DNA from 2 places in the Halomonas sp. G11 genome. Region 1 is predicted to be linked to the other one. Evidence: predicted binding sites of a transcription regulator. Region 1 holds the regulator's gene; the other holds the start of a gene.
What was found. The regulator sigma-54, encoded in region 1, starts transcription at its own class of promoters, with help from an activator protein. The targets are predictions, from matches to a motif close to TGGCACNNNNNTTGCTNT.

Region 2: a site for sigma-54 is predicted at 6,046-6,063, ahead of ADS46_RS17615 (HAD-IIB family hydrolase). Genes of this name have one in related genera too.

What each region holds. Positions count from the first base shown of each region.
Region 1 is NZ_LYXG01000040.1:94,650-102,432, forward strand. It holds gene ADS46_RS14205 (KpsF/GutQ family sugar-phosphate isomerase) at 154-1,137, shown strand; gene ADS46_RS14210 (KdsC family phosphatase) at 1,159-1,695, shown strand; gene lptC (LPS export ABC transporter periplasmic protein LptC) at 1,702-2,280, shown strand; gene lptA (lipopolysaccharide transport periplasmic protein LptA) at 2,284-2,778, shown strand; gene lptB (LPS export ABC transporter ATP-binding protein) at 2,789-3,538, shown strand; gene ADS46_RS14230 (RNA polymerase factor sigma-54) at 3,643-5,064, shown strand; gene hpf (ribosome hibernation-promoting factor, HPF/YfiA family) at 5,151-5,459, shown strand; gene ADS46_RS14240 (PTS sugar transporter subunit IIA) at 5,464-5,937, shown strand; gene rapZ (RNase adapter RapZ) at 6,016-6,897, shown strand; gene ADS46_RS14250 (HPr family phosphocarrier protein) at 6,961-7,230, shown strand; gene pmbA (metalloprotease PmbA) at 7,252-7,783, opposite strand, start outside.
Region 2 is NZ_LYXG01000043.1:112,697-120,479, forward strand. It holds gene ADS46_RS17595 (M20/M25/M40 family metallo-hydrolase) at 142-1,407, shown strand; gene ADS46_RS17605 (methyl-accepting chemotaxis protein) at 2,190-3,776, shown strand; gene ADS46_RS17610 (glycosyl transferase) at 3,839-5,059, opposite strand; gene ADS46_RS17615 (HAD-IIB family hydrolase) at 5,056-5,964, opposite strand; gene ADS46_RS17620 (OmpA family protein) at 6,388-7,377, opposite strand; gene ADS46_RS17625 (hypothetical protein) at 7,494-7,783, shown strand, end outside.

The DNA of each region.
Region 1 (7,783 bases):
TTAAAAAACCATTATCGAACAACGTATTCTAACCCTACCTGACGACGACAAGCGAGCATTGCTTGTTCTCACGACAAAACGATGGGGCAAAGTCCACTCGGTCAATGTTACTCTTACGCCAGATTGTCATTTTTAACGAGCCACCGATTGCCCATGCCAGCAACAACTGAAACCACCCCCTTTCGCCAAAGCGCATTGCGTACGCTAGACATTGAGCAAGCCGCCATCGCAGGCTTGGCCAGCAAACTGGATGCGCATTTCGACCATGCCTGCGAGCTGATTCTGGCCTGCCAGGGACGCGTGGTGGTTACCGGCATGGGCAAGTCAGGCCATATTGCCGGTAAGATCGCGGCGACACTGGCCAGCACCGGCTCGCCAGCGTTTTTTGTTCACCCTGGCGAAGCCAGTCATGGTGATCTGGGCATGATTACCCGCAACGATGTCGTGGTCGCGCTCTCGAACTCAGGGGAAACCGCTGAGGTGACGGCCCTGCTGCCGCTGCTGAAGCGCCTGGGTACACCGCTGATCAGCATGACAGGACGCCCGACCTCTACGCTTGCCCAGCATGCGGATGCACACCTTAACAGCAGTGTCGACCGGGAGGCCTGCCCGCTGGATCTAGCGCCGACAAGCTCCACGACAGCGGCATTAGCCCTGGGCGATGCGCTCGCGGTTGCCCTGCTTGAAGCACGCGGCTTTACCGCCGAGGATTTTGCCCTGTCGCATCCCGGCGGCAGCCTGGGCCGACGCCTGCTGCTACGCGTTCGCGATTTGATGCACCAAGGCGATCGCCTTCCCCAGGTTGCCCTGGGCAGCCCCCTACGCGATGCGTTACTGGAGATCACCCGGCAGGGACTGGGGTTCACCTGCGTGGTGGACCCAGACGGACTGCTGGTCGGCGTATACACGGATGGCGACCTGCGCCGCACCCTGGATAATTTCCACGACCTGCGAGATGTACGGGTAGATGACGTCATGACCCGACCTGGCAAACGCATATCTCCCGACCTTCTCGCGGCGGAAGCCGTTCGCATCATGGAAGACAATCGCATTACCGCGCTGGCAGTGGTGGACGAACACCAGCGCCCGATAGGCGCGCTGCATATGCATGACCTGCTTGCCAGCGGCGTTATTTAACTTCAATCGACCGGAGACCCAATGTCCCTTTCTGCTGACCTACTCGACCGACTACGTCGCATTCGCTTATTTGCCCTTGATGTCGATGGTGTTCTCACCGACGGTCGGCTTTACTTTCAAGCCGACGGTGTCGAAATCAAAGCATTTCATACCCAGGACGGCCATGGGCTCAAGCTGTTGAAACGCGCAGGCATCTCGGTCGCCTTGATCACCGGCCGCGACTCCCCCATGGTCAGCCAGCGCGCCGCCGCACTGGGCATTCCCCACGTTTATCAGGGCTGCGAGGACAAACTGGCCGCCCTTCGCGGCCTTTGCCAGCGCCTGGAGCTTGATTTGTCTCAAGTTGCCTATTGTGGTGACGACCTGCCCGACCTGGCCAGCATCAAACGCTCAGGCGTCGGCATCACGGTACCCAACGCCCCTGACTACATGCACACCCACGCTGACTGGGTCACCGAACGCCTGGGGGGGCACGGTGCTGTCCGCGAAATATGTGATACGTTGCTTGATGCTCAGGGTCACTGGGGCGCGGTTGTCGATACTTATCTACACGGCTGAGGCACTATGCTAAAGACATGGCCTACGCGTCTGGGACTGGCACTTATCGTGCTGGCTCTGGGCGGCTTGCTGGTATGGCTGGACCCGGGCGGCCTTCAAACCGTCCCGACAGACCCGGACGCCCGTGCCGAGGAGCCAGGCCACGTCCTTCACGATGCCGAACTGACGCTGTTTGATGAGCAGGGGAATATTCAGCAGGGATTAACCACGCCTCGCCTGGTGCATACTCCCCAATCCGCCTCGACACTCGCCGAGACCCCGCATGCCACGCTTTATGACAGCGAGCGGCGCGTCTGGAACGCCACGTCAGAGATAGGTACGCTTAATACCCGTTCTCAGGAGCTGACGCTTTCGGGCGACGCAAGATTGATCGCCCCTGAAGAAGGCTGGCAGCTTGACACGGACGTTCTGCACTATGAGGGGAAAACCGCCCATGCGTGGAGTGACACTCATGTGCTGCTCCAGCAACCACCCCAGCGCATGACAGCACGGCGTATGGATGCATGGCTCAACGAGGAGGAAGTGCGGCTTGAAGGTGACGTTCAAGGCCACCACCCTCCGGAGACGCAACCCGGACAGGAATGAAACATGAAAGCGTTTATCTACACGGCGATGGCGGCTGCCTGCCTAGTGCCTTTTTATGCGACGGCGGATAACCACCAGCAGCCGGTTGAAGTCGTCGCCGACCAGCTCGACCTGGATCAGCGCGCCGGTACAGCGGTCTACACCGGCGACGTCGAAATTCGCCAAGGCAACATGCTGATAAGAGGCGACGAAGTGGAAATCCAGCGTAACGAGGAAGGCGAGCTCTCCCGGGCCACAGCGCTGGGCGAACGGGCCTATCTGCGGCGCCAGCCCGAGGATCAGGATGGCCCGATGGAAGGCTGGGGTCGGCGGGTGATCTACCATGTCGCCGAGCGCCGGGTCGAGTTGATTGATCAGGCGGAAATCATCCAGCAAGGCGACCGCTTTACCGGGGGACGCCTGGAATATTTCATCGACCAAGAGGTCGTCAAGGCGCGTTCCGATGTCGACAATCAAGAGTCGCAGCGCATTCGCATGACGCTGCAACCCGAAGGTTAAGGAGAGCCAGATGGCCGTTGCCGACAACAGCGCAACACGAACGCTATACGCCCGTCACTTGGCAAAAAGCTACAAACGCCGGCGCGTGGTGAAAGACATCAACCTGGATATCTCACAGGGCAGCATCGTCGGCCTGCTCGGCCCCAATGGCGCTGGCAAGACCACGTCATTCTACATGATTGTCGGCCTGGTCAAGGCAGATGCAGGCAGCGTTGGGATTGATCACCTCGACCTTTCCCGAGCGCCCATGCACGAGCGCGCCAAGGCAGGCATTGGCTATTTGCCCCAGGAGGCGTCGATCTTCCGCAAGCTTTCCGTCGCCGACAACATCATGGCCATTTTGCAAACCCGTAACGACCTGGACCGCGCCGGACGCGAAGCACGCCTGGAAACACTCCTGGAAGAGTTTCATATCACCCATATCCGCGACAATATGGGCATGAGCCTTTCCGGGGGCGAACGGCGGCGCGTCGAGATCGCAAGGTCCCTCGCCACCGAACCTGCGTTCATTCTGCTTGATGAACCTTTCGCGGGTGTAGACCCCATCTCCGTGGGCGACATCAAGTCGATCATCCGCGCCTTGAAAGACCGCGACATTGGCGTCTTGATTACCGACCACAATGTGCGTGAAACACTGGATATCTGCGACGTGGCCTACATCGTTGGCGACGGGCATATCATCGCCAGCGGTTCGCCGGACGCTATTCTTGACAATCAGGAGGTACGTGACGTTTACCTAGGTGCTGATTTTCGTCTCTAAAGCCCTTAATGGCATATTTATTGCCAATGGCATACTTATTGCACTTGCACCCGATCACAACTCGCACTAGGGTGGATGCTTTCCGATAAACGAGTGGTTCTCAGATGGTCATGAAAGCTTCTCTTCAACTGCGGATCGGCACCCAGCTCACCATGACACCTCAGCTGCAGCAGGCGATTGCCCTGCTACAGCTATCAACGCTCGATTTACGCCAGGAAATTCAGCAAGCGCTCGATGCCAACCCCATGCTCGAGCAGGAAGACGAGTTCAGCGAAAGCGAACAAGCCGCCAGCGAGCCGGAAGAAAGCGAGTGGGCAGATAGCATTCCCAAGGAGCTGTCCGTCGACAGCGACTGGTCAGATACCTATCAGGATACGGCTGGCAGCGGCAGCACAAGCAGCGACGGGCCTGACTTCGAGCGCCAGGCAGCCGGGCAAAGCCTTCATGGCCATCTCCTCTGGCAACTCGCCATGACCGATTTGAGCCAACGCGAACAGTTAGTAGCCGAAAGCCTGATTGATGCGCTGGATGCTAACGGCTATCTCACCCAACCCCTTAACGACATCCGTGAAGGACTGCGAGATCAGGGCGTGGAAGGCCTCAGCCAGCGCGAGGTCGAAACCATTCTGCTGCGGCTGCAACAGTTCGAGCCCACCGGCATCTTCGCCCGCGATCTTCGCGAATGCCTGATGCTTCAGCTCGCCGCCCTGCCCGACGACACCCCGCTGCTGATGCCTGCCCGGCGGCTGGTCCGCCAGTTCCTGGAAGCCCTGGGCAAGAACGATCAGCGCCTCCTCAAGCGGCGACTCGGTCTGGACGATGCACAGCTCGATGACGTCATCCAACTGATCAGAAGCCTGGACCCGCGCCCCGGCAGCGTTTACAGCGCCACTGACGATAGTTACGTGATTCCCGACCTGGTGGTTCACCACGATAACGAAGGCTGGCACCTCGAACTCAACCCCGAGGCCTTGCCCAAACTCAGGATTCAACCCGACTACGCCAGCCTGATCAAGCGCGCCGACAAAAGCCAGGATAACCAATTTCTCAAGGATCACTTGCAGGAAGCCCGCTGGCTGATCAAAAGCCTCTCCAGCCGCAACGACACCCTGCTACGCGTTGGGCGGGAAATCATTACCCGCCAGATCGGCTTTCTCGAACACGGCGAAGAAGCCATGAAACCGCTTATCCTGGCCGATATTGCCGATGCGGTGGAGATGCACGAATCGACCATTTCTCGTGTCACCACCCAGAAGTTCATCCATACACCGCGGGGCATTTTCGAACTTAAATACTTCTTTTCCAGCCAGATCAGTAGCCAGGACGGCGACAGCCACTCCAGTACGGCCATTCGCGCACGCCTCAAAAAACTGATCCAGGAAGAACCCCCCGGCAAACCCTTGTCGGATAGCCGTCTGGTCACCCTGCTGGAGGAAGCCGGTATCCACGTGGCCCGACGCACGGTCGCCAAATATCGCGAAGGCATGGGCATTCCTTCGTCCAGCGAACGCCGCCGCTTACGTTAGGCAAATGGAAACTCACTACAAGGGCTTTGCTTAACGCCAAAAAGGGTTACAATCGAAGAACAGTCCGACGGATAAGGAGTACGTCAATGCAAGTCAATATCACCGGTCATCATGTAGAACTGACTGACGCCTTGCGTGACTATGTCAACGAAAAGTTGGAACGCGTTGAGCGCCATTACGACAACATCACCACCGTACAGGTAACGCTCTCGGTCGAAAAAGAGCGTCAACAGGCCGCCTGTACGCTGCACGCTGCAGGCGCTGACTTGCATGCCGAGGCCCTTGATAACGATATGTACGCCGCCATTGACGCCCTGGCGGACAAGATCGATCGACAACTCGTTAAGCATAAGGAAAAAGCACAAGCCCGCGCCCAGGGCGCAGGTGTGCGTTAATTCAATGACGTTGGCCACAATCCTCCCCCCGGAACGCGTTCTCTACGATGTGCCCGGGGGCAGCAAAAAACGGGTGCTGGAGTTTTTCAGCACCTTTATCGCCCAAAACATTCCCAGCCTCGACAGCCAGGAGGTGTTCAGCCGTCTGATTGGCCGTGAACGCCTCGGCAGTACGGGGATTGGTAACGGCGTGGCGATTCCCCATGCGCGAAGTCCGCATTGTGATTCGCCCATCGCCGGCTTTCTCAAACTCAATGAAGCGGTCGACTTCGACGCCATTGACGGAGACCCGGTTGACCTGGTGTTTGTTCTGCTCGTGCCAGAAGAAGCCGACGACACGCACCTGGCACTGCTGGGCCAAGTTGCCTCCATCATGAATGATGCCGACACGCGCCAGCAGCTACGCAAGTCGGGTAGTCAACGTGAATTGCTGGACCTCATCTCCGCCAAGATACGCGAACAGGCTGCCAGCCTTTAAATAGGCGAGGCGCTTAATGGACCGTCCTAATCCCGGGTCGCTTGTCCAAGTCGCTTGACCGCAAGCAAGAGAGCCTTCATGCAACTCGTCATTATTAGTGGCCGATCGGGGTCAGGCAAATCGATAGCTTTACAGGCGCTGGAAGATCTGGGTTATTACGCTATTGATAACCTGCCCGCCATGCTGCTGGATTCCCTGGTGGAGGAGTTGCGCGATCAGGGCGATCGCACCCACTTGGCTGTCAGTATTGACGCACGCAACCTGCCAGGCGCACTTGCCAAACTTCCCGAACTGCTCAAAGAGCTTCGGCAGCGGACCATCAAGTGCCAGATCGTGTATCTCACCACCGACGCACGCATTTTGCTGGAACGCTATTCAGCTACTCGCAGACGGCACCCGTTAACCCGCAACAGCAGCCTCACGCTAGAAGAAGCCATCGACAAAGAAGAGCAAACGCTGCACGAGATTCGCGACCTGGCCGATTTGACCATCGACACGACCCGGCTTTCGGTGCATGACCTTCGTCGCCGCATCACTGATCAGGTCGCCCATCAGCGGCGTGACCAGCTAACGCTGACTTTCGAGTCCTTCGGCTATAAGCGCGGCGTTCCGCTGGATGCGGATATTGTCTTTGATGTCCGCTGCCTGCCCAATCCCTACTGGGATCCGGCGTTACGGGGCTCCACTGGCCGCGACGCTGACATCATTGCGTTTTTGTCCAGTTACCCACTGGTCGATGACATGACCCGCGATATCGAGGCCTGGCTTGAACGCTGGCTGCCAGCCTATCAGCACAGCCAGCGCAGCTACATGACGGTTGCGATTGGCTGTACCGGCGGTCAGCACCGCTCGGTTTACATCGCTGAACAACTGGCGCAACGCATCGCCAATCTGATGGGTGAAGTACAATTACGCCACCGCGAGCTGGGCTTGCAATACACGGTCAACGCACCGCTTTAGTTCGAGCCACGTTGACCAGACCATCATCTATCGCGAAGACCCTCATAGCCAAAAGGAACCAGGGTGCCAGAACGTAGACTTACCCTCACTAACCAACGCGGCCTTCACGCGCGGGCCGCCACAAAGCTTGTACAATGCAGTCAGCAATTTGACGCCAATGTCCGCGTTTACAAACAGCACCAGGAAGCCGATGCCGCCAATATCATGGCGCTGCTGATGCTCGCAGCCCCCTGTGGCACGGAGTTATGCATCAAAGCAGAAGGCGATGACGCCGAACAGGCCCTGGATGCCATTCAATCGCTGTTCGACGCCCGCTTTGACGAAGACAAATAAAACCCAGTCTGCAACGCTCGGCTAGTTGCCGGCGATGGTCATGCCATCAATCAGCCAGCTACCGGAATGGATACTGCCGCGGCGGTCGATGTCATCACCCACGCCCGTAAGCGCACCGAACATGCGTTCCAGGTTACCCGCGATGGTGAACTCTTCGATAGGGTATTGCACCACCCCGTTTTCGACCCAGAAACCGGCTGCACCGCGGGAATAGTCGCCCGTGACACCGTTAATGCCCTGCCCCATCAGCTCGGTCACCCAGACACCTGTGCCCATTTGCTCGAACAGGGCGGCCGGGCTGGATAACGGCGCGGTAATGCGCAGATTGCGTGCGCCCCCGGCGTTACCCGTGGTATTCATTCCCAAACGCCGTGCGCTGTAGGATGACAGCATATAGCTCGCTATCTGGCCGTTTTCGATAAAGCGGTTGTTGCGCGTTTGAACCCCTTCCCCATCAAAGGGAGAGCTTGCCGTCGCACCAATCTCCATCGGTCGTTCTTCAAGGCTAAACCAATCGGGAAACAGCGGCGTATTGAGTCGGTCACACAGAAAC
Region 2 (7,783 bases), on a different contig from region 1:
TATATGCGGCTTTACTAAAGCCATCATAAGATGAACCCCACCAACATGACATCGTCTAAACGTCGCCTACCGAGGACGCGTATGGCGGCATAATCTGTCACACTGGATCATCTTGATTATCCCTCAACTGGAGAAAGCTTAATGAGTGATAGCGCCACACCCTGGACACAACCCATGCCCGACGCGCAGTTCAAGCTGATGCGCGATATCCTGGCGGCGCCAAGCCCCGTGGGCCTGGAAGCCGCCATGACCTACGGCGTGTTAAAGCCCTATTTTGAAAGCTTTGCCCCGAGCGACTGGCATCTGCACCAGTTCAAGGGCAATGCGGGCGTCGTGCTCGATACCCATCCCGGTCAGGATGACATGTTCAAGGTCATGATCATCGGCCATGCGGATAAAATCCGCATGCAGGTGCGCTCGATTGGTGAAGACGGCAAGATCTGGATCAACACCGACTCCTTCTTGCCCACCGTACTGGTCGGCCATGAAGTGAAGCTGTTTAGCGAAGACCCGGATGCCCCCGGCAGCTACCGCTGCATTGAAGGCGGCACGGTGGAAGCCCTGGGCGCCATTCATTTTTCCGACCCCGCCATGCGCGATGGCAGCAAAGGCCTGAAGAAAGAGCAAATCTATCTGGATTTGCAGATCCACGGCGAAAACAAGAAACAGCAGGTACTCAATCTTGGCGTGCGCCCCGGCGACTCGATTATTTTTGACCGCCCTATTCGCGAAGGCTTTAGCCCCAACACCTTCTATGGCGCCTACCTGGATAACGGCCTGGGCTGCTTTGTGACCGCTGAAGTCGCCAAGCTGATCGCCGAGGCAGGCGGCACCCAAAATGTACGCGTACTGTTCGCGATTGCCAGCTACGAAGAGATTGGCCGCTTCGGCAGCCGCGTCATGGCGGGCGAAATGAAACCTGATGCGCTGATTGGCGTCGATGTAAACCACGACTACGTGGCCGCTCCCGGCATCGGCGATAAACGCATGCAGCCGTTGGAGATGGGCAAAGGCTTCACCATGGCGGTGGGCTCGGTCGCCAGCGAACAGTTGAACCGCGTGATTGCCCAGGCGGCCAAAGCCAATGACATCCCCATGCAGCGCGACATGGTCGGCGTTGACACGGGCACCGATGGGATGGCGGGTGTGTTGGCGTCGGTGGACAGTGCCGCCACGTCAATTGGTTTCCCGATTCGCAACATGCACACGATTTCGGAAACCGGCAATACCCAAGACGTATTGGCCGCCATCCATGCGTTGACCCACACTTTGAAAGCGCTGGATAAACTGCCTGACCTGAAGCGTGAATTCCTCGATAACCATCCACGCCTTGACCAGGCAAGCCCCCTTGGCCACCAGGGTAGCGACAAACCCGACGACGAAGAAAACGCTGAAAAAGCCGATTGATCACGGCATTCGCAAAAAACCCCAGCCATTGCGGGCTGGGGTTTGAGCAGGTCCTCCTTGATCCTTCTTCATGAACGTCCTGTTCATGCGTCCTTGAGTCCATCAAGCATCCTGCTTGGTCTTCCCTGATGCGCATCCTCTGCGCTAGGCGCCCACAGTGCACTTCAAGACCAAGGGTTTATCTAACCCAGGATATGAAAGTCGAAAAAAATGACTTTTTTGCTCACCGAACTCCCCACCATGGCCTATGGTTAATAGTCCACCACTTGCCACTACCAGGTTGTGTGACGAGTGACCCAACAACACCCACGGGTAGGAGGTCAGCGTGCAACCTATCATCATCAACTACAAAGTCCGCGGTGTTGACATCATTTGCCGCCGTTGCGGCAATTTCGAGTCTCCCACCTCAGCGTTTCTGGCCCGCTTTCGCCTCGAAGGCACTGGTGAGCAAAGCGCCGTCTTACGCTGTTTGAGTTGCCAAACCAGCGCCTGCATACGGCGAAGTGCGCTCGACACGCTAACGCATGCTCGCGCCGGTTGACGCTACGCTTTTTAGCGCCCCCATCAGACGATGCTATCAGCCAGAGGCGGCTCTATTGCTGTCTCTGGCTTTTTATAAGCCTTATAAATTAGAATAAATTAATATATTTTTCATATAAACAATAAAATTTATTAACTGGACAACCCACTTTGGTAGTCAAGATTTTACTGGCTGAGTCGATAAACACTACGTGGCTGGTTCTCACACATAACACATATTATCGACATCATCAGGAAGCATTATGAAGCGTATGACAACGACGCAAAAACTATGGGGTACGCTCGCCATTATCTGGAGTGCCATGCTGTTACTGGTGGGCTGGTTGGCATGGGAAAACCGGCAGACCATCGAGAGTGAACGCCGTGACAGCCTGCAATACGTCATTGAAGGCGTGCACAGCCAGATTGAAGCGCTACAGGCAAAGGTTGAGGCTGGGGAATTGAGCCTCGAAGAAGCGCAGGAACGCGCTATTGATAATATCGCCAACGTCCGGTTTGGCGACGGTGAATATGTCTTTGCGTTTGATAACGACCTGCGCATTGTCTCCCACCCCAGTCGCGATGCTGGTACCGACATGAGCGACTACCAGGATGCCAGCGGACTAAGGCTGTATGCCGATCTTCTTGAAATGGCGCAGGCAGGCGGTGGTCACGTAGGTTACTACTCCACTCGCTTGGGCGGCGAGGAGCAGGTGCCCAAGTTAAGCTATGTGGCGCATTTGCCTGAATGGGGATGGTCACTGGCATCTGGCGTTTATGTCGATGATATCAATGCGGCGTTTGTATCGAGCCTAATCCGCTCGGGCGTCATTTTGTTGATTATCGGGGTGCCGGTGACGCTGCTGATGGGCTGGGTGATTCGTGATGTGTCCCGCCGTTTAGGGGGTGATCCTCGCTACGCCGCCAGCGTGGTCCGGCATATTGCCGACGGCGATTTGACGCGCACGACAAAGCTCTCCGCCCGGGACCAGCAAAGCTTGCTGTTTGATATTGACCGCATGCGTGAAACGCTATCAGACACCATCGGCAGCATTCACCATAGTGCGGATAACGTGAACACCTCTGTTGAACAGATCGTCGGCGTTAACGAAGAGTTATCCACGCGTACCGAGCAACAAGCGGCGTCACTTGCCGAGACGGCTTCCAGCATGGAACAGCTGACCGCAACGGTAAAACAAAACGCTGAACACGCTGACCACGCAAGCCAACTGGCAAGCAAAACCACCGACAGTGCTCAGCAAGGCAGCGAAGCAATGGAGTCCGTGATTGATACCATGTCGACGATTAACGATAGCGCGAAACAAATGAGCGGTATCATCGAAACGATCGACTCGATTGCGTTTCAAACCAATATATTGGCGCTTAACGCCTCTGTTGAAGCGGCTCGGGCCGGCGAACAGGGACGCGGCTTTGCCGTGGTCGCCAGTGAAGTCCGCCAACTGGCCAGCCGCTCGGCAACGGCCGCCCAAGAGATTAAGACACTGATTGACAATTCTGACGCTCATATCACGCAAGGCACCCGCCAGGTGCGCGACACCGGCAGCGTGATTAGCGGTATCGTCGACAATATTCGGCAGCTTGATACGTTGGTGAAAGAAATCTCGGCGGCTACCAAGGAACAAAGTTACGGCATCGAGCAGGTCAACGAGGCCGTCACCCAGATGGATCAAATGACCCAGCAAAATGCCGGGCTGGTACAAGAAAGTACCGGGGCCACCCAACGCCTGGCAGATCTCAGCTTTGAGCTACGCCAGCGGGTCGCGCATTTCCAAATTGCCGGCCACCAAGCCTCGGCAACACAGTCCCTCCCCTCCTCTCGCCATGGCTAAATAAAGCCTTTCCGGCTGGGCAAGCCCCTTACATGGCCTGCCCAGCCAGTCTTCAAACCGCCTTAAACATCGCCCTGATTATCCAGCTCTACCGCTTCGTGCATGCGCATGAGCAGGTCAGGCACCGCTGCCTGGACACGGTTCCAACTGGGGATAAAGGGGCGTTCGCGGGGGTTATCCAAAAACAGGTTACCCGCTTCCAGCAGGTTGCTGGCAAAGAGTTCAACGGCCTGCTCTTCGCTATGCCGATCAAGACTCAAACCGTTCATGGTCGCATCGTGGTCATAAGCCTCGATCAAGTCCAACGCCAGCCGGTAGTAGGTGGCTTTCAGGGTGCGGAAATCTTCACTGCTGAACGTAATCCCTTGGGTTGCCAATTTACGGTAAAGGGCTTTGGCGATATCCAGACTCATGCGGTTCAACCCGGCGTCGGGGTTGTCTTCACTGACCGGCTGGTGCTTGTGATCATAGGCATCGGCGATGTCGACCTGGCAAAGCTGACGCGGCGAGTAATTGCGCTGGAGCTCGGAGAGAACGCCAATTTCAAGCCCCCAGTCCGCCGGGATGCGTATCCCCTCGAGCACGTCGCTGCGCATGGCGAACTCGCCCGAGAGTGGGTAGCGGAAGCTGTCCAGGTAATCAAGGTAAGGTAACGGACCGCACACGGTTTTAAGCGCCCTTAGCAACGGCGTCACCATCAGCCGCGATACGCGCCCATTGAGCTTTCCCTCGGCAATGCGGGGGTAATAGCCCTTGCAGAAACTGTAGTTAAAACGCGGGTGAGCGACCGGGTACATCAGACGCGCCAGCAGCCCGCGATCATAGGTGAGAATATCGCAGTCGTGTAACCCAATTACCGACGAGCGCGCCGAGGCCAACACATAGCCCGCGCAATACCAGACGTTGCGCCCTTTCCCAGGCTCTAATGCGCCCAGCCCGTGCTGCTCCAGCTCGGCATCCAGGGCACGCAGGCGCGGCCCGTCGTTCCATAAGATACGTGTGTGCTGCGGCAGGCGCGAGAAAAACTCCCGCGCATACAAGAACTGCTCGCGGTCGGCCCGGTCCAGGCCAATCACGATCTCGCCGAGATAGGGCACCTTGACCAGCTCATCGACAATGGCCGAGAGTGCCGGGCCTTCCAGCTCTGAAAACAACGATGGCAGGATCAGCCCCATGGGCCGCCGCCGGGCAAACTGGCATAGCTCTTTTTCCAGCGCCTCGACCGGGCGGCGGGTCAGGTTATGAAAATCGGTAATGACGCCGTTCTGATGGAAATCACTCATGCGTTTACCTCCTTTGCATCACGCGGGTTGGTCGGAGCAAACGCCTTACCCCACCAGTGAGACATGCCTTCTACCCAGCCCTCTGGGCCAGTGGCTCGCGTTCGGTAAAGCTGGGGATTAGTGGGTTCAACCTTCAGATCATGGTGACCCCGGATCACGACCGCCTGATCGACGGCGTTTAACATCGACACATCGTTGGGACCATCGCCCAAGCCGATGGACAGCGGCTCACGACCGCGCAGCGCCCGGAATCGCCCGACCAGCCAGGTGACCGCACTCCCCTTGTCGGATGCGCTCCCCATAACGTGATAAAAGCGCCCTCCCTGGGTAAGTTGCAGGCCGTCACCTTCCAGCGCGCGGCGAAACGTCTCAAGCGAGGTGTCATCATCGTGCCAGAGCAACGGCTCGCTACCCTCCCGCTGGCGGGCCATCTGTGCCTGGTGAGTGTCGAGCCCGGTCAGCCCGGTCAAGTCGTCAAGGGTAAGCTCGCTCATCGGGGTAAAGCGCAAACCGAGCCGCTTGCGCCAGACGTCAAGGCGGGCACGAATAAAACCAATATCAACGCTTGGATGCTTGATAACCATCCCGTCACGCCCGTTGCCCGGCCGATCCAGCCGCGCATGACACCACCCCGGCGGAAGGCCGATAACAGCCCCATTTTCAGCCACAAACGGGGTCATCGTCAGCCCCAGCGCTTCACGCAGGGGGAACAGTTCCGCACGGGTTTTGCTGGTCACGGGGATCACCGGCACCTTCGCCTGCTTTAATCGGGCCAGCCAGGCCTTTGCCGGGGAGGCGTCATAGCTATGGTGGTCAAGCAGCGAGCCATCAAGGTCGGTGACCACAAGACGCGGCGGGTCCACTCGGTCGTCGGGGGGCGCCGAAGCGCTGGCGTGTTCAAGCATGGCGCAGCCTCTCTACTGCTAAGCGGTGGACGCACTCAATCGCCACTTGATAGAGATGGCGATGACAGCGTGTTTTATTGCCTAGCACAATACGTGCCAACGCCTTTAACGCTTTGATATCCATAAGGTGACAGGGGGTAATACCTGAAGGGGGTAACGGTTTCAGCGGAGACGCAAGTTGCAGTGCACTTTTCTGGTGCAATAAGACAGGGCAGGTAAAACACAGCCGCGCCAGGATAGTGCCGCCGAGCGTTACATTTAATAACAAAAAATCCAATACAAAGCTTGGCAAGGCGCAATAAATAGCTATACTGAAATTGTACCCACTGGCAACCCTGTACACCCCACCCCCTCTGCCAGTGGGCTGCAGTGAGCCAAGCCCTTTATGCCCGCCTTCCCCGGCGGGCTTTTTTTGTCGGGCATTTATTCTACATGGATGACGACTTCGACTCGGCGATTACGCGCCCGCCCTTCTGCCGTGTCATTATCTGCCAGGGATTGAGTGGCCGCCAGTCCAACGGCACGCAAGCGATCCGATGCAACCCCAGCCGCTTCCAAGGCTTCCACTATCGCGATCGCCCGAGCACTGGATAGCGCCCAGTTGGATGAATATTCAGGGGTGTCAATCGTTCGACTATCCGTATGGCCCTCAACCCATACTTCACCGTCATAACGCTGGATAGTGTCGAGCAGAGAGCTGATCAATGCGCTTCCACCATCGGTTAATTCCGCTTCCGCTGAGGGAAACAGCAGCTTGTCCTGCACCCGCAAACTGATGCCCTCTTCTACCCGTGAGACCTCGACACCCTCTAAATCAGGTAGATAAGGGGAGCTCTCCACCTGCTCCCTCAGGGCCAACGCACCGTCAATGGCATTATCGCTGAGCGTCTCGACATTACTCGGGGGATTATCCGTGAGGACGACCATATAATCAGCCAGCGGAAATTGAAGCGCTGACTGCTCAACCGGCACCAAGGGCATCGGCAAACGGGGTTCAGGCAACGCGGCCAGTGGCTCCGCTACCGGATCAGGCATGGCAAGCAGCGGGGGGACACCGCGCGTGGTTCGTCTGGGGCGTCCGGCCACTCCCTGGGCCGCCGTGATCGTGCTGGTCAGCAACTCGCCCCCCAGCCAATTGGTCGCATATCTTCGCTCATCACGCATATTGGCCAGCGGTTCTGGCAGCGGTACCTCAAGCGGCGGTGGCGAATCAAAAAGCGGCTCGGGAGGTGGTTCTGTTGCCATCCATGTCGGGCTTGTGGCACCGGCTGCCGCAATAATGATCACAAACAGCGCCACCAGTAGCGTCATGATATCGATGTAGCTCACCATCCAGATACTACCGCTGTCATCTTCGCGGTAGGGGGACATGAGCGAGTCGTGGCGAGGTCCACTGCGGTGATCTTCAAGCATCCGTGTGATTACTCATTCAAGTTTTTGGCTCCCTGGCCGACTATTAATGCGTGGCGTTGTCATTAGCGCTGCCTAGTCTATCAAAAAGCCGTTTCGTAGCGAGAAGGAACCACCCGGTGCGCACCCGTAAAATCGATATACCCTCGTCAGCGCTACGCCCACTTGTCATCGGCCTGGCCTGTCTGACGCTAAGTGGCTGCTTCTATGCCAATACATCGCAAGCGCCCATCGCCACGACGTACCCCTACAGTGAGCAGCAGCGCATGCAGGCTGCCCATCACTGGAAGGTCCTCGCCCGCCACGAGGCGACACAGATACTGAAGCGCGAGCGTGTCCGTTTCCGTGACTTATACATCCCGGATGCCCCGCAAGACGCCACCCACGCTTACAGTGGCGGTGAATTTGG